One region of the Rhizobium sp. NRK18 genome, then DNA from elsewhere that is predicted to be linked to it. Evidence: predicted binding sites of a transcription regulator. Region 1 holds the regulator's gene; each other region holds the start of a gene.
The links. The regulator PhoB, encoded in region 1, activates phosphate uptake and scavenging genes when phosphate is short. The targets are predictions, from matches to a motif close to TGTCATNNANCTGTCAT.

Region 2: the regulator PhoB is predicted to act here: its motif matches at 1,916-1,932, upstream of NN662_RS07145 (alkaline phosphatase).
Region 3: the regulator PhoB is predicted to act here: its motif matches at 1,763-1,779, upstream of NN662_RS12015 (esterase-like activity of phytase family protein).
Region 4: the regulator PhoB is predicted to act here: its motif matches at 3,957-3,973, upstream of NN662_RS08860 (UDP-2,3-diacylglucosamine diphosphatase).

Annotation. Positions count from the first base shown of each region.
Region 1 is NZ_JANFMV010000001.1:3,456,068-3,461,473, reverse strand. It holds gene pstB (phosphate ABC transporter ATP-binding protein PstB) at 1-177, shown strand, start outside; gene phoU (phosphate signaling complex protein PhoU) at 225-944, shown strand; gene phoB (phosphate regulon transcriptional regulator PhoB) at 971-1,654, shown strand; gene NN662_RS16380 (GcrA family cell cycle regulator) at 1,794-2,327, opposite strand; gene NN662_RS16375 (aspartate aminotransferase family protein) at 2,729-3,928, shown strand; gene argF (ornithine carbamoyltransferase) at 3,960-4,877, shown strand; gene NN662_RS16365 (Hsp33 family molecular chaperone) at 4,925-5,406, shown strand, end outside.
Region 2 is NZ_JANFMV010000001.1:1,547,862-1,553,267, forward strand. It holds gene NN662_RS07130 (hypothetical protein) at 1-47, shown strand, start outside; gene NN662_RS07135 (glycosyltransferase family 4 protein) at 140-1,198, opposite strand; gene greA (transcription elongation factor GreA) at 1,246-1,722, opposite strand; gene NN662_RS07145 (alkaline phosphatase) at 1,985-3,739, shown strand; gene NN662_RS07150 (hypothetical protein) at 3,836-4,303, shown strand; gene NN662_RS07155 (ABC transporter ATP-binding protein) at 4,311-4,997, shown strand; gene NN662_RS07160 (ABC transporter permease) at 4,999-5,406, shown strand, end outside.
Region 3 is NZ_JANFMV010000001.1:2,561,315-2,566,720, forward strand. It holds gene NN662_RS12015 (esterase-like activity of phytase family protein) at 1-1,711, opposite strand, end outside; gene NN662_RS12020 (DMT family transporter) at 1,851-2,744, opposite strand; FMN riboswitch at 2,845-2,994, opposite strand; gene hupB (DNA-binding protein HupB) at 3,163-3,435, opposite strand; gene lon (endopeptidase La) at 3,651-5,406, opposite strand, start outside.
Region 4 is NZ_JANFMV010000001.1:1,925,239-1,930,644, reverse strand. It holds gene NN662_RS08875 (MlaD family protein) at 1-907, opposite strand, end outside; gene NN662_RS08870 (ABC transporter ATP-binding protein) at 937-1,737, opposite strand; gene NN662_RS08865 (ABC transporter permease) at 1,749-2,903, opposite strand; gene NN662_RS08860 (UDP-2,3-diacylglucosamine diphosphatase) at 3,092-3,898, opposite strand; gene NN662_RS08855 (NADP-dependent malic enzyme) at 4,108-5,406, shown strand, end outside.

The DNA.
Region 1 (5,406 bases):
CGCGCCGACTACACGATCGTCATCGTCACGCACAACATGCAGCAGGCTGCCCGCGTCTCGCGCCAGACCGCCTTCATGTATCTCGGTGAACTGGTCGAATTCGACGAGACGGCGAAGATCTTCACCTCTCCGAAGGAAAGCCGCACGCAGGACTACGTCACCGGTCGCTTCGGCTGATCCGCAGCCGCGCTGAAGCCTGCCTCAAGATATCAGGGAACACCACCATGCCCTCGACACAACAGCATCTCATGTCGGCTTACGACGACGAATTGAAGTTCCTGCAGCGCCGGATCTCCGAAATGGGTGGTCTTGCCGAGCAGATGGTCAGCGAGTCCGTTCAGGCTCTCGTGACCGGCGATCTGGCGCTTGCCCAGAAGCTGATCTCCGACGACGTCATTCTCGACACCGGCGAGCGCGAAATCGGCGACGCGGCCGTCGTCACCATCGCACGCCGCCAGCCGGTTGCCGCCGACCTGCGCGAAATCATGGGCTCGATCCGCATCGCGGCCGACCTTGAACGCGTCGGCGACCTTGCCAAGAACATCGGCAAGCGCGTCATCGCGGTGCAGGGCACCGGCGTCCCGCGCAAGCTCGCCCGCGGCCTGGAACACCTGTCCGAACTGGCCTCGGTGCAGCTCAAGGAAGTGCTCGACGTCTACTCCAGCCGCTCGGCGGAAAAGGCCAAGTCGATCCGCGACCGCGACGAGGAAATCGACGCGATCCATACGTCGCTGTTCCGCGAACTCCTGACCTACATGATGGAAGATCCGCGCAACATCACCACCTGCACGCATCTTCTCTTCTGCGCCAAGAACATCGAGCGTATCGGCGATCATGCCACGAACATCGCCGAGACGATCTACTACATGACCACCGGCAGCCAGCCGGAAGGTGAGCGTCCGAAGGACGACAACACGTCGACCATGGGCGTGACGTCCGAGTGACGGCTCGATAAGTTGGAGAACCGTGAATGGTCCCGAAAATAGCGGTTGTTGAAGACGAGGAAGCTCTGAGCGAGCTTCTTCGCTACAATCTGGAATCCGAGGGCTACGAAGTCGAGGCGATCATGCGCGGCGACGAGGCGGAAATCCGCCTCAAGGAGCGCGTGCCCGACCTTCTCCTGCTCGACTGGATGCTGCCGGGCGTTCCCGGCATCGAGCTCTGCCGTCGCCTGCGCATGCGCCCTGAGACCGAACGGCTGCCGATCATCATGCTGACGGCGCGCGGTGAGGAAAGCGAACGCGTTCGCGGACTGTCGACCGGTGCCGATGATTATGTCGTCAAGCCGTTCTCGATGCCCGAACTGATGGCCCGCGTTCGGGCCATGCTCCGTCGTGCCCATCCGGAAGTTCTCTCCGCCGTGCTTCGCTGCGGCGATATCGAGCTCGACCGCGAAACGCATCGTGTCCACCGCAAGAGCCGTGAAGTCCGCCTCGGCCCGACCGAGTTCCGGCTTCTGGAATTCCTGATGGCGTCCCCGGGCCGCGTCTTCTCGCGTTCCCAGCTGCTCGACGGCGTCTGGGGCCATGACATCTATGTCGACGAACGCACGGTCGACGTTCACGTCGGCCGTCTGCGCAAGGCGCTGAACTTCTCCAACATGCAGGACGTCATCCGCACCGTGCGTGGTGCCGGCTATTCCATGGAAGTCTGACCTCCTGGAATTTTCATCCGAATGCTTCTGAACCCCGCTGTTCACAGCGGGGTTTTCTTTTGACTTCTCGCAGCCGGAAACGAAAAACGGGCCCGCAGGCCCGTTCGTCATGATGGTCTGTTCGGTCGCTCCGCCGCGATCAGCTGGCCGCTGCGGCGCGACGGCGGTCGCTGCTGGTCGGCTGATAGGCGAGGCGGGCGTGATAATTGCAGTACGGCGAATTGTCCGGGGACTCGCAGCCGCAGAAATGGAAGTCGTCCTGCAGCGGATCGCCGACCGGCCACTTGCAGGTGCGTTCGGTCAGTTCCGTCAGGGCCAGGCGGCGGGATATCGGCACGACGACGTTCGAGGCGGGAACGTAGCGATGCTCCTGGATCGCGTTGATTTCGACCTCTTCCTTCAGTGCCGTGGCGCCTGCCGTACGGGTGACGGTGCGGGTCGTAACGCGGGCTGCATAGTTCGGAGCCTTCGGTGCGGTCACGGGGCGCTTGACCGTGCGTGCCGCCGAGGACGCGCCGCCGGACTTTGCGCGTCCGGGAAGGTTGAGACGGTGAACCTTGCCGATGACGGCATTGCGGCTGACGCCACCGAGCTGTGCGGCGATCTGGCTGGCGCTCAGCCCATCCGCCCACAATTTCTTAAGCTTTTCAACGCGTTCGTCTGTCCAGTTCATTGGGTCTTCTCCGCCTGCAGTCCAATGCATGGCAGAATCCTTCACCGTGTCCCGAATTCCTTCGGAACGGAGTACGCCTCTTGTACTGCCGGGTGACTTTTTTCCGCCAAGCGCAAATTCTTAATGCATGTTTAACCTAGTGCCAGCCTGACTCCGTGACAAGAGTCGCCGGAATCATCGCGATTCGATTTCTCGGTTTTCCCCAACTTGCTGTTTGAAATTTTTTCGGCCGCCGGTCTGTTGCGAGGTCGTTCCCGCTTTTTCACGAAGCCCTGCGATGGCCTGATTTTGCGGGTGATTTGTTGACATCGGCACCCTATATGATGATAGTGCGGCAACCGCCCAAAAGGCGGTCTTTTTTATTTGTGCCCAGCCAACATAGCCCAGGAAAGGTCAGCGCCATGGCTCAGAACGGTCCGCTCTACGATACCTATGCAAGAGCACCTCTGCGCTTCGAGCGAGGCGAGGGTGTTTGGCTCGTGACGGAAGACGGCCAGCGTTATATGGACTTCGCCGCCGGCGTTGCCGTCAATTCTCTCGGCCATGCGCACCCGCATCTCGTCGAGGCATTGACCACGCAGGCCGGCAAGGTCTGGCACCTGTCCAACGTCTACGAGAACCCCGGCCAGGAAAAGATGGCTGCGCGTCTGTCGGCTGCGACCTTTGCCGAAAAGGTGTTCTTCACCAATTCGGGCGCGGAAGCCCTGGAATGCGCCATCAAGACGGCACGGCGCTACCAGTATGCCAAGGGGCATCCGGACAAGTTCCATATCATCACCTTCGAGGGCGCCTTCCATGGCCGGACCCTCGGCACCATCGCGGCCGGCGGCAATCCGAAATACCTCGAGGGCTTCGGCCCCAAGGCGCCGGGCTTCGATCCGGTGCCGTTCGGCGATCTCGCTGCCGTCAAGGCGGCGATCACGGAAGCGACCGGCGCCATTCTCGTCGAACCCGTCCAGGGCGAGGGCGGTGTCCGGCCCGCATCGAAGGAGTTCCTGCAGGCTCTGCGCGCACTCTGCGACGAACATGGCCTGCTGCTGATCTTCGACGAGGTGCAGACCGGCGTCGGCCGTACCGGCAAGTTCTTCGCCTATGAATGGGCCGGCATCACGCCGGACATCATGGCAATCGCCAAGGGCATCGGCGGCGGCTTTCCGTTCGGCGCCTGCCTTGCGACGGCGGAAGCCGCATCCGGCATGGTCGCAGGCACGCACGGCTCCACCTATGGCGGCAATCCGCTGGCCATGGCCGTCGGCAATGCCGTCCTGGATGTCGTCCTGGCCGACGGCTTCCTCGAGCATGTGCGCGATGTCGCACTGGTCTTCCGTCAGGGTCTCGCATCCCTGAAGGACCGGTATCCGGATATCATCGAGGATTTCCGCGGCGAAGGCCTGATGCTCGGCATCAAGGCGCGGATCCCGTCCGGAGAATTGCTTGCGGCAATGCGCGAGCAGCATGTTCTCGGCGTGCTTGCGGGCGACAATGTCGTGCGCCTCCTGCCGCCGCTTATCGTCAGTGCGGATGAAGCCCGCGAGGGACTGGCGCGCATCGAGCGTGCCGCCGAGGCGCTTCATTCCGCTCTCATCAAGAAGTCCGCCTGAGGCGGCCAAAGCGAAATTCTGACAGGTTATCATGGCAGCTACCAAGCATTTTCTCGATCTTTCCGCGGTCTCCTCGCAGGACCTCAGAGGCATTCTGAACGACGCCCGCACCCGCAAGGTGGCGACGAAGGACGGAACGGCTGACAAGCCGCTCGCCGGCAAGATGCTGGCGATGATCTTCGAAAAGCCGTCCACCCGCACGCGCGTCTCCTTCGACGTCGGCATGCGCCAGCTCGGCGGCGAGACGCTGTTCCTGTCGGGAACCGAAATGCAGCTCGGCCGCGCCGAGACGATCGGTGACACGGCCAAGGTGCTGTCGCGCTACGTCGACGCCATCATGATCCGCACCACCGACCACAAGCGCCTTCTGGAGCTTGCCGAACATGCGACCGTGCCGGTCATCAACGGCCTGACGGACGACACGCATCCCTGCCAGATCATGGCTGATCTCCTCACTTTCGAGGAGCACAAGGGACCGGTCGCCGGCAAGACGATCGCCTGGACCGGTGACGGCAACAACGTGCTGCATTCCTTCGTCGAAGGCGCGGCCCGCTTCGGCTACCGCATGAACATGGCGGTGCCGATGGGCTCCGAGCCGCACGACAAGTTCCTGAACTGGGCGCGCAACGAGGGCGCCGAGATCATGCTCTGCCACGATGCGGAGAAGGCGGTCTCGGGCGCCGACTGCGTCGTCACCGATACCTGGGTGTCGATGAACCAGGAGCACAAGGCCCGCGGCCACAACATCTTCCAGCCCTTCCAGGTCAACAAGCAGTTGATGGGCCGGGCGAAGGACGACGCGTTGTTCATGCACTGCCTGCCGGCGCACCGCGGCGAAGAAGTGACCGACGACGTGATCGACGGACCGCAGTCTGTAGTCTTTGACGAGGCGGAAAACCGCCTGCATGCACAGAAGTCCATCCTGGCCTGGTGCCTCGGGGCCATCTGATACGGCGCCGCCCCGTTTCGCGCGCCGAAACTTAAGGAGTATCCGCCATGGCGGAAGAAACCACCAAACTCGGCGAATTCGGTTTCGCCGGAGATGATAAGGTCGTGCCTTTCCAGGTGGAGGGGCTGGATGTGCGCGGCCGCGCGGTTCAGCTCGGCCCGATGCTCGACGCCATACTGGGGCGTCACGATTATCCCGTGCCGGTCGCCCGCCTTCTGGCGGAAGTCATCACGCTGACCGTGCTCATCGGCACGTCGCTGAAATTTGAAGGCAAGTTCACAGTCCAGACGAAGAGCGACGGACCGGTCGACCTGCTCGTCGCCGATTTCTCGACGCCCGACAGCATGCGCGCCTATGCCCGTTTCGACGAGGAGGCCCTCGAACTGGCGATCAGTGAAGGCATGGCCGAACCCGAGCAGTTGCTGGGAACGGGCGTTCTCGCCTTCACCATCGACCAGGGCCGCTTCAGCCAGCCCTATCAGGGCATCGTCGCTCTCGACGGCGCGTCGCTCGAAGAGATTGCCGGCAC
Region 2 (5,406 bases), 1.9 Mb from region 1:
AGAATAGGGCTAACGTAATCTTTTGCGAGGTCGGCGAACCTTTGTAGCCGTCCTTTTGCGCCTTTCGACGCCTGGCCGCGTTTGGTACTGCGGTGGTGGCGCCTGCTCATAAGGCACTATTTTGTCGACGCTCGTTCGCCTAACCGCCCATCACCTTCGCATAAACCGCCCCAAGCCGCTCCGCCTCGCTTTCGATCGCGAAGTTATGGCGCGCGTGGGCGAGCGCATTCGCTCCCGCCCGTTCGCGCCTTGGTTCGTCGTCCATGAACTGAGCGGTCGCTTCCGCCATGGCGTCGAGGTTGTCGCGGGGGATGATGGTGCCGGTTTCGGCGTCTCCCGTCTCGATCAGTTCCGGAAAGGCGCCGACGTCGGTGGCGATGACGGGGACGGCGGTGGCCATGGCTTCGAGCGGGGTCAGGCCGAAACCTTCCCAGCGCTGCGGGGCGATGAAGAGGTCGAGGCCGCGGTACCAGTCGTTGATGTTGGTGTGCTCGCCGACAAACAAAATCCGGTCGGCAAGGCCGGCTGCCTTCACCTTCTCCTTCAGGCCGTTTTCGAATTCTACATGCTGCGGGGTGGCGCGGCCGGCGATGATCGCCGACCAGTCTGGCCGCTGCGGCAGAAGCCGGATCATGGTGTCGACGAAGAGATCGGTTCCCTTCTGGCGGCGAACACGGCCGAAGCAGCCGGCGATCTTCTGCGCCGGATCAAGGCCGAGTGCGCGCTTTGCCTCGGCCTTGTCGGCCGGCGGCGAAAATCGCGTCGTGTCGATGCCATGCAGGCTTACGGTGCTTTCGACCTCAAGATAGGCCGCCGTCTTGGCGCTGGTGGCGATCACCGCGTCCATCTTCGAAATCAGGAATTTCGTCCAGCCGGTGTGGCGGCGCTGCGAGGCGGAGGTGAAGACGATCTTCAATGGCATGCGCAGGAGGTCGCGCAGGATGATCGCCGGCAGCATCTCGATGTTGCGCCGCGCGTGCCAGACGCGGAAGCGCTTGCCCTTCGGCGGCGTCCACAGGCGCCAGAGGTCGCGGTAGCGGATATGGGGCAGGGTGGCCGGCAGGCCGGATCCGAGAACGGCAATGCGCTGGCCGAGCCGGCGCTGCACCGGAACGAGCTGGATGATCGTCGAGGTGACCCCCGACAGCCGCTGCTTGAAGTTCGGCGCGATGATGTCGATTTCGCGGAGATCGGCCACCGCGCCTTGATGGGCGGTGGCCTTGCTTGCGACCGTCACGGTCGCGCTCAGCCCCAGCTGACGGCGAGGATTTCGTAGGCCTTGGAGCCGCCGGGGGCGTTCACTTCGATGGAATCGCCTTCCTCCTTGCCGATCAGTGCGCGGGCTATCGGCGACGAGATGGAAATGCGGCCCGCCTTCACATCGGCTTCCTGGTCGCCGACGATCTGGTAGGTCTTTTCCTCTTCGGTGTCTTCATCGACGAGCTTGACGGTCGCGCCGAACTTGACGGTGGAACCGGACATTTTCGTGAGGTCGATGACTTCCGCACGGGCAATCAGGTCTTCCAGCTCGCCGATGCGGCCCTCATTGTGGCTCTGCGCTTCCTTGGCGGCGTGGTACTCTGCGTTTTCCGAAAGGTCGCCATGGGCGCGCGCTTCGGCGATCGCCTCGATGATTCTCGGGCGTTCCTCCTGCTGGCGCCAGCGAAGCTCTTCGTTGAGCTTGGTGAAACCACCCGGGGTCATCGGAACTTTCTCAACCATTTCCTTTTCCTTACTGCGCGTCCCGTTCGTTGTGCATAGGGACAAAAGAAAACAGGTTCCGAAGAGGAACTTCGGAACCAGTCAAACTGTCAACTTGAGCGTTTATAGCAGACTCGCCCGGTCAAATGCGAGTTTTTTTTAGCCAACTCCGGCTCCCGTGCCGGCTCTTGCCCTGCCCGTCAGGGGATGTGGCCTTCATCCAAGTGTCATGGTCAGGGACTATCCGACGTGTGTCGCAATTCCCTGCCTAAGGAGAGAGACCATGATGAAGTGTTTTTCGGCGCTTGCCGCCGCAACCATGCTGGCCGGTGCCGCGCATGCCGCCACCGTCTATCCGCTCGATCGTGCCACGATCCTCGTCAACTCGCCGTTCGACTTCAAGGTCGAGCTCGACAAGGTCTACGGTGAGGGTGATGTCGCTGTCACCGTCAACGGCAAGCCCTATGCCGAAGTCTTCGGCAAGCCGGCCGAATTCGTCGCCGAAGAAAAGGGCAAGGACGACGCCGTCCTCGGCTCGGCCCTGATCCTGCGCGATCTGGCGCTTGCCTCGGCCGGCGATTACACCGTCGAAGTCAAGGCCGGCGATGAAACCAAGTCGGTTACCTGGAACGTCTACGGCACCCCGGCTGCGCCGAAGGCCAAGAACATCATCTTCTTCCTCGGTGACGGCCTTTCGGTCGCCCACCGCACCGCCGCCCGCATCATGTCGAAGGGCATGACCGAGGGTAAGGCCAACGGTCGTCTGAACATCGACGATCTCGATCACATGGCCTTCATCGGCACCTCGTCGACCCATTCGATCGCCACCGACTCGGCCAACACCATGTCGGCCTACATGACCGGCCACAAGTCGCGCGTGAACGCCCTTGGCGTCTATGCCGACCGCACCCCGGCAAGCCTTGACGATCCGAAGGTCGAGACGATCGCCGAAGCGCTGCGCCGCACGACCAAGAAGTCGATCGGCGTCGTTTCCACCGCCGAAATCGAAGACGCGACCCCGGCCGCCGTCATCGCCCACACCCGCAAGCGTGCCGACAAGGCCGAGATCGTCGGCATGTTCATGAAGACCCAGCCCGACGTCATCCTCGGAGGCGGTTCGGCCTACTTCCTGTCGAAGGATGTCCCCGGCTCCAAGCGCAAGGACGACAACGACTACATCGCCCAGTTCAAGGATGCCGGCTACACGCTCGCAACCTCCAAGACGGAACTGGATGCAGCCGCCGGTACCAACACCGGCAAGCTGCTTGGCCTGTTCCACACCGGCAACATGGACGTCGCGCTCGACCGCATGTTCCTGAAGAAGGGCACCGTCGACAAGTTCCCCGACCAGCCGGGCCTCGTCGACATGACCAAGACCGCCCTCGACCAGCTGTCGAAGAACCCGGAAGGCTTCTTCCTGATGGTTGAAGCTGCCTCCGTCGACAAGATGTCTCACCCGATGGACTGGGAACGCTCCGAATTCGACGTCATCGAGATGGACCAGGCCGTCGGCGCTGCCATGGAGTTCGCCAAGACCCATCCCGATACGCTGATCGTCGTCACCGGCGACCATACGCACGGCGTGTCGATCGTCGGCACCGTCGATGACGAAAAGCCGGGCGACGTGATGAGCGAGAAGGTTGGCACCTATGACGACGCCGGCTTCCCGAACTACACCGACGAGAATGGCGACGGCTATCCGGACAAGGTGGACGTGTCCCGCCGCATTCAGATGTATGCCGGCAACCATCCGGAATACTACGAGACCTTCCGTCCGAAGATGGATGGTCCGTTCGAGCCGTCGATCAAGAATGCGGACGGCAAGTATGTCGCCAACCCGGCCTACAAGGATGTCCCCGGCGCCGTGCTGATGCCGGCCAACATCCCGTCCGACGGCGACACCGCTGCCCATACCGTTGACGACGTCGTGCTGCAGGCCACCGGCCCCGGCTCGGAAGAGTTCAAGGGCTACATGGAGCAGAGCGACGTCTACAAGGTCCTGATGGACACCTTCGCGCTCGGCTCGCAGTCGATGTAATCGCGACCATCGGATAAACTGGTTCCGGGCGGCACGGTCGCCCGGAACCGCTTTTGACGTGAGCGACGACCGGAAATCAAAGACCAGGAGGCGGAGATGAACCGTCAACCCTCTCCATTCACTCTCTCCCGCAGACGCCTGATGGCGCTTGCCGCCGGCATGCCGCTCGCGGCCTTGACGCGACCGGCCTTCGCGGCGACCGATCTGACGTTTGACGAGCTTTACAGCAAGGTGACTGTGCTCGGGCTGGAGTTTTCCGACAAGGTGAAATCGCTCGACGGCAAGCCGGTGACAATGGGCGGATTCATGGCGCCGCCGCTCAAAGCTGAAGCCAATTTCTTCGTTTTGACCGAAATTCCGATGGCGCTCTGCCCGTTCTGCTCGTCGGATGCCGACTGGCCGGACAATATCGTCGTCATCTATCTCGGCGACAAGCAGACCTTTCTGCCCGGCGGCACGCGGATCGCCGTCGAGGGGCGGATGGAGGTCGGCTCCTGGGTCGATCCGGACACCGGTTTCCTGAGCCGTCTGCGCCTGCGCGACGCCCGTTTCTGGGAAAGCTGAGGTTTCCATGATCGATCTGAAAGTGAATGACCTGGAGGTCGGTTATCCGGGCCTGCCGGCACCCGTGCTCGCGATCGACTCCTTTGACCTGCCGGCCGGCGGGCGGTTGGCGGTCACCGGAGCGTCCGGTTCGGGCAAGAGCACCTTCGTCAACGTCATCTGCGGCCTGCAGGCGCTGAAAAGCGGTTCGGTCCGCTGGGCCGGCACCGAGCTTTCGGGGCTTTCCGAAAGCCGGCGCGACCGTTGGCGCGGTGCCCATGTCGGGTTGGTCATGCAGGATTTCCATCTCTTCGAAGGTCTGTCGGCGCTCGACAACATTCTCCTGCCGGCGCGGCTTTCCGGTGCAGCCGGCACCGGGACTGTCGAGCGGGCGCGCCACCTGATCGAGACGGTCGGGCTGTCGCGTCCGGACCAGAAGGTCGAGACCATGTCGCGCGGTGAAATGCAGCGTGTGGCGGTTGCCCGCGCCGTGCTGCGCAAGCCCGGCGTCGTCGTCGCGGACGAACCGACCGCCAGCCTCGACGTCGAGAGCGGCGCGCAGGTCGCCGACCTGCTCTTGTCGATCGCCGACCAGGAGAAATGCACGCTGATCGTCGTCTCGCATGACGAGCGGCTGATCGGGCGGTTCGACCGGCGCATGCAGCTTTCTGCCGGCCGTATCCAGTCCGCCCAGCTTGCCACCGAGGAGGCCTGACATGTTCCGCTTCATTCTGGCCGATCTCACCCGTTTCCGCCTTGGCGCCGTCGTGGTGGTGCTGATCGTCGCGCTTGCCGTCGCGCTCGGCGTTGCGGTCACGTTGCAGGAAAGGGCGCTTCGGCTCGGCTCCGCGCGGGCCGCCGAGAAGTTCGACCTGATCATCGGCGCGGCGGGCAGCGAGACGCAGCTCGTCCTGTCGTCGGTGTTCCTCCAGGCCTCGCCGCTGCCGCTGATGGACGGCAACGTCCTGAAGGACCTCGACAATGATCCGCGCGTCGCCTGGGCGGCGCCGATCGGGTTTGGCGATTTCTACGGCCATTATCCAATCGTCGGGACGACGACGAAGCTCGTTGCCAACCTGGCGCCGGGCGTTGCCAAAGGGCAGGTCTTTGCGCATGAGGGCGAG
Region 3 (5,406 bases), 890 kb from region 1:
CGACGCGGGTGATGCCTTCGAAGCCGAAGCGCACCTGGTTGGCGTTCATGCCTTCCGGAATGTCGATCACCTGGTCGACGGCACCATCGGCGCCGGCGTGGAAGATCTGGTGCGGCACGTCCTTTTCCGGATTGCCTTCGTTGGCGATCCAGAAACCGCCCTTGCCGTCCAGCGTCAGGCCTTCCATGTCGCGGTGCTCCATCGTCGCGCCGTCCTTGGTGATGCGGATGGCGTCGGTGATGACGGCCGGCTTCTGCGTCGCGTCGATGACGAAGATCGTCGGCTGAGCCGAATAGAAGCTGTCATTGGTGGCGTAGAGCTTGCCGGGTTCCTTGGCGTCGGCGGCGAGGCTCGAAAGCGCTCCGAAGCCGATCGGATTGCCGTCCTTGTCGTCGGCCGAAACGATCTCCGGGAAGGCCTTCTCGCCTTCGCCGAGTTCGTAGAGCATGACATGCGAGCGGGCGCCGCCATCTTCCACCAGGTCGGCCTCGTTGGCCGTGGCGATCAGGTTGCGCTGCGGGACGGCGATGATGCCTTCCGGAGCGATACCCGACGGCACGATCTGCATCAGTTCCGGCTCGGCGCCGGTGTCCTTGTAGATGCCGACGACGGAAGCGCGCTCGGACATCACGAAGATGTAGTTCTGATCGCCGAACTTGGCGACTTCCAGGCCTTCCAGCTCAACGCCCTTCTTGCCGGCGCGCTTGTCGGGGAACATGCCGAGCTTGGCGATCTCGCGCTCGAGGCTCGGGCCGGACTCGTAGAGCACCTTGCCGGTCGTGTCGAAGATGGTGAAGCCGCGCGAACCGCCTTCGTAATCGCCTTCATCGGCAACGACGACGCGGTTGTCGTCCAGCCACTGGATGGAGTCGGGTTCGCGCTTGACGCCCTTCAGCGAGCCGGTGAAGTCGAGCTTGCCGTCCTTCTTGATGTCGACGCCGTCGATGTCAACTGCACCGGCGCTGAAGTGCGAGGTGACTTCGCCGGTCTTGCCGTCAACGATGACGATGTGGTTGTTTTCCTGAAGCGTCAGGGCGATCTGGCCCTTGTCGTTGATGTCGACAAATTCCGGCTCCGGATCTTCCGGAGCGATCTCGGCGAGGCCGGTGACGTCGATCTTCTTCAGGCCGCCGCAATCGGCAGCGCCATCCTTGAAGGGAATGGTGACGAGATAGCCCGCCGGCATCTGCGGCAGCTTGCCGTCGTTCAGCTCTTCATTGCGCTCGTTCTCGATGGCGATCGCGGCAAAGGAACCGTCCGGCGCGATGGCGATCGAATCCGGCTGGCCGCCGAGATCGCAGGAGGCCTCGATGGCATGGCTCTTGACGTCGATGGTCAGGAGCTTGCCGCCGGTCTTGACGTAATCCTCGGACGTGTTGACGGCAGCAAAAACCTTGCCGAAGCGGGCGGCGACGGAGGTCGGCTCGCCGTCGGCCATGACCGCGCCGAGCGGCTTCGGGGCCTTCGGATCGGTGATGTCGACGAAGCCGACTGCGCCGAGCGGGCTGTCGGAATAGACGAGCGTGTTACCGTCTTCCGTCGCGGTGATGATTTCCGACGAGGTCGGCGTCTTGACGTCCTTGTCGGCCGGCAGGTTTTCCGCGACCGGGAAGGCTGCGATGCGGTTGAACACGGGTTCGGCGAATGCGGCAGCGGCAGTCGATGCCAGCAATGCTGCGGTCAGCGCCGCGCGGGAAAAAGTCGTCGTCATGGGGACCCCCTGTCTCCTCGAATTGGAACCAGGCGGTTTTGCGCATCCTGCATGACAGGCGCATGACAGAGCGCGCCAATATGCGACAATTTCGCACAGGACCCAAAGAAAACCCGGCTCTGGGCCGGGTTCTCGAAGCTCAGGCGGAACGGCGCCGCCGTTCGTTCTGCATGATGAACAGCGAGGCGCCGAGGATCAGGACCGCACCGACCCAGAAGGAGACGGTCGGCGCATAGCCGAAGACGATCCAGCCGGCGAGCACGTTCAGCGGCAGTTTCAGATCGTCGAAGGGCTGCACATAGGCGGCATCGGCGGCGCGGTAGGCCCAGGTCAGGAGATACTGTGCGGCGGCCGTCAGGACGCCCATCAGCACCAGAAGCCCCAGCGCCAGGTCCGTCGGCACGACGAACCCGGCGCCGGCCGCCAGAACGCCGTTGACCGGCGTCAGCAGGACGAGAAGCCAGATGGTGATCGTCTCCGGCTTCTCATAGGCCGTCAGGTTCTTGGTGATCAGCGACGCGCCACCCCAGAGCAGCGCCGCGATGATCGGCAGGAGTGCCGCCGGCGTGAAGGCTTCGGACCAGGGCTGCAGGATGATCATCGCGCCGGTAAATCCGGTCGCAGTCGCCAGCCAGCGCACCACCCCTACCCGCTCGCCAAGGAAGAAGCGGGCACCAAGGATGATGAAGAAGGGCGAGGTCATCACGAGTGCGATCGCCTGTCCGATCGGCACGGAGGCAAGGCCGACGACCCACGCTTCGACGCCGAGCGCCGAGAGGACGACACGCAGAAGGTGATGCCACGGCCGGTCGGTGCGCATGGCACTGAGACCGAGCCGCCAGATGACCGGCACGGACAGGACGGAAGCGAAGGCATATTGCCAGAAGGCGGCAGACGCCGGCGGGAAGCCGAGCCGCATCGTCACCCATTGGGTGGCGGTATTGATGCCCGCAAAGGCGACACCGGCTGCGACCATCAGGATCGCGGCCGCCACCGGGCGGGACGGGTTGAGCACGAGGGAGCTCTGATTCATGTCTTTGTTTCTCCAAAAGAGACCAACACAAATCAGGACGCATGAGGTGGAAAACGGCTTCAATCCCGCGCAGGAACCCCGCCCGGATTGCGACCGTCTCTCTCATTCTCTTCCATCCGGACTATCACCGTCGGCTCCGGAATTGCACCGGATCTGCTGACCCGCCGGACACCTGTCCAACGGCGCTCGCGGGCTTGGGGACGAACCCCTTACCGCCGGTGGGGACTTGCACCCCGCCCTGAGAACAGCCCACAGATAGGATATCCCGACGCACCGGGCAAGAGCGCGGGGGTCCCGGCGGTGTTGACGCTGTGTTCTCAAGGATAGGACACAATAGAAAAACCCGGTGCATTGCTGCACCGGGTTTGAAACTCAATTCCTGCTTCCCTGCGGAGCGCCGGGAACAGCGTCAACCATATTAGTTGACGGCGTCCTTCAGGCCCTTGCCGGCCGTGAACTTCGGAACGTTGCGAGCCGGGATGTCGACTTCCGCGCCCGTGGACGGGTTGCGGCCCTTGGAGGCTGCACGATGCGAAACGGTGAAGCTGCCGAAGCCGGCGAGACGGATGTCGCCACCGTTCTTGAGTTCAGCCTGAACGGTTTCGAAGAGCGCGTCGACTGCGGAAGCTGCATCTGCCTTGGTCAGACCGGCCTTTTCTGCAACTGCGGACACGAGTTCATTCTTGTTCATGTTTCCACCCCTTTCATTGGTATGAAACGACTCATTATCAAGCTCGGCGAGAGCATAGGGGAGCTATCGCCTGCTGCAAGCCAAAAGCCTTGCTACGCAGGGAAAAGCAAGCGTTTTTCGTTCGTATTTCACAAAAAAGGCCGGCATGAATGCCGGCCTTTCGGTAAAATGTATCACTTCGGTCACAGAGCGGTCACGAGGTGGCCGCGCCGCACTCAATGCGCGATCGTGCCGGCCGAATCGTCGGCAGCGTCCTTGCCTGCGATTGCAGGCACGTCTGCCGGCGGTTCCCACTCGATCGGCTCGAGCTTGCGAACGAGCGCGTGCTCGAGCACCTCGCCCATCCGCGAGACCGGAATGATCTCCATGTTGTTCTTCACATTGTCCGGAATGTCGGCCAGATCCTTGGCGTTTTCTTCCGGAATGAGAACCTTCTTGATGCCGCCGCGAAGAGCCGCGAGCAGCTTTTCCTTGAGGCCGCCAATCGGCAGGACACGACCGCGGAGCGTGATTTCACCCGTCATCGCGACGTCCTTGGAGACAGGCACGCCGGTCATGATCGAGACGATGGCGGTCGCCATGGCAACGCCTGCCGACGGGCCGTCTTTCGGGGTAGCACCCTCCGGAACGTGGACGTGGATGTCAGCCTTGTCGAAACGCGGCGGCTCGATGCCGAAATCGATCGCCCGCGAGCGGACATAGGAGGCCGCTGCCGAAATCGATTCCTTCATCACGTCCTTCAGGTTGCCGGTCACCGTCATGCGGCCCTTGCCACCCGGCATCATCACGCCTTCGATCGTCAGCAGTTCGCCGCCGACTTCCGTCCAGGCAAGACCGGTGACGACACCGACCTGATCCTCGCGCTCGGCTTCACCATGACGGAACCGCGGCACGCCGAGGTAGTCATGGATGTTGTCCGCCGTCACGTTGACGCTGGTGACCTTGCCCTTGATGATCTCGGTCACGGCCTTGCGGGCGAGCTTCATCAGCTCGCGCTCGAAGGACCGCACACCGGCCTCGCGGGTATACTGGCGAATGACCGCCATCAGCGCGTCGTCGCTGACCGAGAATTCCTTCGGCTGCAGCGCATGTTCGCGGATGGCCTTCGGCAGCAGGTGCCGCTTGGCGATCTCGGCCTTTTCGTCTTCCGTGTAGCCGGCGATCCGGATGATCTCCATGCGGTCCATCAGCGGACCCGGAATGTTGAGCGTGTTGGCCGTGGTGATGAACATCACGTTCGACAGGTCGTACTCGACTTCCAGGTAGTGGTCCATGAAGGTCGAGTTCTGTTCCGGATCGAGCACCTCGAGAAGTGCCGAGGACGGATCGCCACGGAAATCCATGCCCATCTTGTCGATTTCGTCGAGCAGGAAGAGCGGATTGGCCTTCTTCGCCTTCTTCATCGACTGGATGACCTTGCCGGGCATCGAGCCGATATAGGTGCGGCGGTGGCCACGGATTTCGGCTTCGTCGCGAACGCCGCCGAGCGCCATGCGGATGTACTCGCGGCCGGTCGCCTTGGCGATCGACTTGGCAAGCGAGGTCTTGCCGACGCCGGGAGGGCCGACGAGGCACAGGATCGGCCCCTTGATCTTCGAGGCGCGGGCCTGCACGGCGAGATATTCGACGATGCGTTCCTTGACCTTGTCGAGACCGAAGTGATCCTCTTCCAGCACCTTTTCGGCGAGGTTGAGGTCCGTCTTGATCTTCGACTTCTTGCCCCAGGGCAGACCCAGGAGCCAGTCGAGGTAATTGCGCACGACGGTGGCTTCGGCCGACATCGGGCTCATCTGGCGCAGCTTCTTCAGTTCGGCGTCCGCTTTTTCGCGGCCCTCCTTGGAAAGCTTCGTCTTCTTGATGCGCTCTTCCAGTTCGGCCATCTCGTCACGGCCGTCCTCGGCGTCGCCCAGTTCCTTCTGGATCGCCTTCATCTGCTCGTTGAGATAGTACTCGCGCTGGGTCTTCTCCATC
Region 4 (5,406 bases), 1.5 Mb from region 1:
TATTGTCGACGGCCGTGCCGAGTTTCGCCGGATCGATCTTGACGATCAGCTTGTCGGCATTGTCCAGCACACTGGCCGCCTTGTCGCCGGCCTTGCTGATCGATTCCGCCGTCGTCTTGAAGCTCTGGACGGTCGACTTCAGCTCACCCGACGAGTCCGCCACATCCTTGCTGACCTTTTCGGCATTGGCGAGAATGTTGTTGATGCGCTCGGCATCCACAGCCTTCACCAGCTTCTCGATCGCGTCGAGCGTCGAGTCCAGTCGCCCGGAGAGACCGCTGACGCTGTCCGAGAGCGCCGAAACGCTCTGCAGGAACTTGTCGATACCGTCGGCATTGCGGGCAAGCGCATCGGAAAAGGTCTTGGCATTGTTGACCGTCTGCGTCAGCGGCTCGCGCGCATCGCTGATGAACCCCTGCAGCTGGCCGATCGCGTCGTCGGCCCGGTCGAGAATCTTGTCGGCGGTCGCAAGAAGGTTGGTCACGGACGACTGGTCGGCGACGATCACCGCCCGCTTGCCGCTCTCCGCCGCCTCCTGCAGGATGCTCTTCTTCGTCTTGTCGCCGCCCGAAAGCTCGATATAGGCGGCACCCGTGAGGCCCTGGATTTCCAGAACCGCCTTGGTGCTGGAATAGACCGGGGCATCGGCCCGGACTTCGGTGAAGGCGACGGTAAACCGCGGATCGTTGTCGATCCTCAGATCCCGCACGGAACCGATGGCAATGCCATTGAAGCGCACCGGCGATCCGACGCTCAGACCATTGGCGGAACCGGGAATGCGAACGAGTAGTTCAACCGTCGGCCCCTTGCCACCGAAACCGGACATCCAGTAGACGAAGCCGAACGCCGCCGCGATGATCAGCAGCGTGAAGATACCGACGATGGTGTAGTTGGCTTTCGTTTCCATTCAGTCCTTCCACTGTACCGACATGGCGCTCATGTCCGGCCGACGATCGAGCGGGCCCGCTTGCCGCGGAAATAGGATTGCACCCAGTCGTCCTCGAACGAGAGCATGTCTTCCAATGTTCCCTCGACCAATACCCGCTTCTGTCCAAGCACTGCAATACGGTCGCAGACGGAAAACAGACTATCGAGGTCGTGTGTCACCATGTAAACGGTCAAACCCAGCGTATCGCGCAGCCGGGCAATGAGTTCGTCGAATTCGGCGGCGCCGATCGGGTCTAGGCCGGAGGTCGGCTCGTCGAGGAAGACGAGGTCGGGATCGAGCGCCAGGGCGCGCGCCAGCGCCGCGCGCTTGATCATGCCGCCGGAAAGCTCCGACGGGAACTTGTCGGCCGCGTCCGGCGCCAGTCCCACCATCTGGATCTTCAGATAGGCGAGCTCGTCCATCAGTTCCTTCGGCAGGTCCAGATACTCGCGCATCGGAACCTGGATGTTTTCCTTGACCGTCAGCGACGAAAACAGCGCACCGTGCTGGAAAAGCACACCCAGCCGCATGTCGAGCTGGAAATGTTCGCTCTCGCTGAGCTCGTCGTAATTCTTGCCGAGAATGGTGATCTTGCCGGATTGCCGCGGCAGCAGGCGCAGAACCGTGCGCATCAGCACCGACTTGCCCGTCCCCGAGCCGCCGACAAAGCCGAGAATCTCGCCGCGATATACGTCGAGATTGAGCTTGTCGAGCACCAGCTTCTCGCCGAAGCCGACGGTCAGGTCGCGCACCGAGAGGATGACCTCCCGTTCGCCCTCGCTCGTCTTTTCCTGAGTGGCCTGATCCATCCCCGCGCCCTTTAAAAATCGATGGCCGCGTAGAACATGGCGAACAGCCCGTCCACGAGAATGACGACGAAGATGGATTTCACCACAGAAGCGGTCACGTGCTGGCCGAGCGATTCCGCGCTGCCGCCGACCTTCATGCCCTCGAGCGCCGCGACCACGCCGACAATCAGCGCCATGAACGGCGCTTTCACCATGCCGGAAATGATCGTCGAATAGTCGATGGCATCGCGCAGCCGTGTCAGGAACACTTCGAAGGTGATGCCGGAATAGACCCAGGCGATGATCGCCGCCCCCCCGAGCGCCGCGAAATTGGCGACGATCGTCAGCAGCGGCAGAGCGATGGTGAGCGCGACCAGGCGCGGAAAGATCAACACGCCCACCGGATTGAGCCCGATCACCTTCAGCGCGTCGATCTCTTCGCGCATCTTCATCGAGCCGATTTCGGCGGTGATGGCGCTGCCCGAGCGGCCGGCGATCATGATCGCGGTCAAGAGGACGCCGATTTCGCGCAGCTGCAGGATGCCGACCAGATCGACGACAAACACCTCGGCGCCGAAATAGCGAAGCTGGAAGGCGCCCTGCTGGGCGATGATCGCGCCGATCAGGAACGACATCAGCAGGATGATCGGGATAGCCCGAACGCCCATGCGGTCGACCTGGTTGGCAATCGCCGCCGGCGAGACGCCGCTGCCGCGCCCGAGTTTCATCTGCGCCCCGCGCACGGCGGAACCGAGAATGTACATCGACGCTTCGAAATCGCTCCAGAAGGCGATGGTCAGCCGGCCGACCGGAGCGAAGATGCGCTCCGTGAGCGCCACCTGGCGAGGTGCCGTCTTGCCGTCGGAGACCTTTTCGGGAATGGCGGCCAGCAGTTCCTTTAACCCGGCGCTTTCGCCCGTGACCGTCACGTCCGTGCCGGCCTCGCGGGCCTTCATCTCGATCCGTCGGATAAGCCAGGCACCCGCCGTATCGATACCGCCGAGACCCGAGACATCGATCACCAGCGCCCTGGGCAGTCCCTTGGCGGCGATTTCGCGCAGCGGATCGATGACCGGTGAAATCGTCGTGTTGCGCCAGTCGCCGGTCAGCACGAGCCGACTGGCACCAGACGCCCCGGGCGTCTCGAATACGAAGGCTGCAGGAGTACCCGTTTCGGCAGACAATATACGCCAATCTTCATTGCATTACTGAGTCTTGCCTGTTTACCCTCCGGCAGCACCGGTGTCACGGCTGCCGGCAGCCACAGTCCCGAATGTCGCGGCAAAATAACCTTCGCATTGCAAACGTGCCACTGTGGTCGCACCCTGCCGGGACAAGCCTTGGGGCTGTTCCCGGCAGCGGGCAAATCCGGCGCTCAGGCGGCCTTGTCGGACTGCAGCTTCAGCGGCGGAGCCAGCTGTATCGGCAAAGGTTCTTCAGCCGTGATCTGCTGCCAGGTGATCAGCTCGAACGTGCCGTCGTCATGCTCGGCAACGGCCGTGCAGCTTTCCACCCAGTCGCCGGTGTTGATGTAGCGGATGTCGTCCATGTCTTCCATGACGGCGTGGTGAATATGACCGCAGATGACACCGTCGACATTGTGACGGCGGGCTTCGTCGACGACACACTTCTGGAACTCGCCGATGAAGTTGACGGCGTGCTTGACCTGCAGCTTGGCCCATGCGGAGAACGACCAGTACGGCAGGCCGATGCGACGGCGGATGGCGGCAATCACGATGTTGAGCCGAATGGCGGCGTCATAGGCCCAGTCGCCGAGATAGGCGAGCAGACGGATGTTGCGAACGACGACATCGAATTCGTCACCGTGCAGGATCAGGTACTTGCGGCCGTCTGCCGCTTCGTGGATGGCCCGTTCCATCACCTCAATGCCGCCGAAATGCATGCCGGGGAAATCGCGCAGGAATTCGTCGTGATTGCCCGGAATATAGATGATGCGGGTGCCCTTGCGCGCCTTGCGCAGAAGCTTCTGAACCACGTCGTTGCAGTTCTGCGGCCAGAACCAGCTGCGCTTCAGACGCCAGCCGTCGACGATATCGCCGACGAGCACGATCGTTTCCGCCTCGTGATAGCGCAGGAAATCCAGAAGGTAGTCCGCCTTCGCGGCCTTCGAGCCCAGGTGCACGTCCGAAATGAAAAGGGTCCTGAAACGTCTGGCTTCCATCTTGTCATCCACCGATCGACTGGTTCAATCCAATTATGACTGTCAAAAACAGAGTCTTGTTTCAGGAAGATGACAATGGCGGCGGTGGGCTTCATACGAAGCTAAAATGCGCGCAATATCGCCGCTGAGACGATATTTTGGATACCCCCGGCGACAGGATTGATGTAACAGCCATCGCCAAAGCGCCACAAAAGACGGAGAAGCATGGGATGAACGCTCCAGACAAGCCGAACAACACCACTGGCCCGCGCAGCGGCGATCTGGACGAACAGGCCCTCTTCTACCACCGATATCCGTCCCCCGGAAAACTCGAGATCCAGGCGACCAAGCCGCTCGGCAACCAGCGCGATCTGGCGCTCGCCTATTCGCCCGGGGTCGCAGCCCCCTGCCTCGCCATCCGCGATAATCCGGAAACGGCTGCCGACTACACCTCACGCGCCAATCTCGTCGGCGTGATCTCCAACGGCACAGCCGTCCTCGGCCTCGGCAATATCGGCCCACTCGCCTCCAAGCCCGTGATGGAAGGCAAGGCCGTCCTCTTCAAGAAATTCGCCGACATCGACGTGTTCGACATCGAAGTGGCCGAACCGACCGTCGAAGGCATGGTGAGCACCATTTCGGCGCTCGAGCCGACCTTTGGCGGCATCAACCTCGAGGATATCAAGGCGCCGGAATGCTTCGAGGTCGAGCAGCAGCTGCGCGAACGCATGAACATCCCGGTCTTCCACGATGACCAGCATGGCACCGCCATCATCGTCGCCGCAGCCGTGCTGAACGGTCTGGAGCTTGCGGGCAAGGACATTGAAAAGGTCAAGATCGTCGCCTCGGGCGCCGGCGCGGCGGCACTTGCCTGCCTCAACCTGCTGGTGAGTCTCGGCGCCAAGCGCGAGAACATCTGGGTCCACGACATCGAAGGCCTGGTCTACGAGGGTCGCGAGGCCCTGATGGACCGCTGGAAATCGATCTATGCGCAAAAGAGCGACAAGCGGGTTCTGGCCGAGTCGATCGCCGACGCCGACGTCTTCCTCGGCCTGTCCGCCGCCGGCGTGCTGAAGCCGGAGCTGCTCGCCCAGATGGCGGAAAAGCCGCTGATCATGGCGCTCGCCAATCCGACGCCGGAAATCATGCCGGATCTCGCCCGTGAGGCGCGGCCCGACGCGATGATCTGCACCGGGCGGTCGGACTTCCCGAACCAGGTCAACAACGTTCTCTGTTTCCCGTACATCTTCCGCGGCGCACTCGATTGCGGCGCGACCACCATCAACGAAGAGATGAAGCTCGCCGCGGTTCGCGCCATCGCGGCTCTCGCCCGCGAGGAAGTCTCGGACGTCGCCGCCCGCGCCTATTCCGGCGAGACGCCGGTCTTCGGCCCCACCTACCTCATCCCCTCGCCCTTCGACCCGCGCCTGATCCTGCGCATCGCGCCTGCCGTCGCCAAGGCCGCCGAGGAGAGCGGCGTCGCAAGCCGTCCGATCGCCGATTTCGACGCCTATCTCGACCAGTTGAAC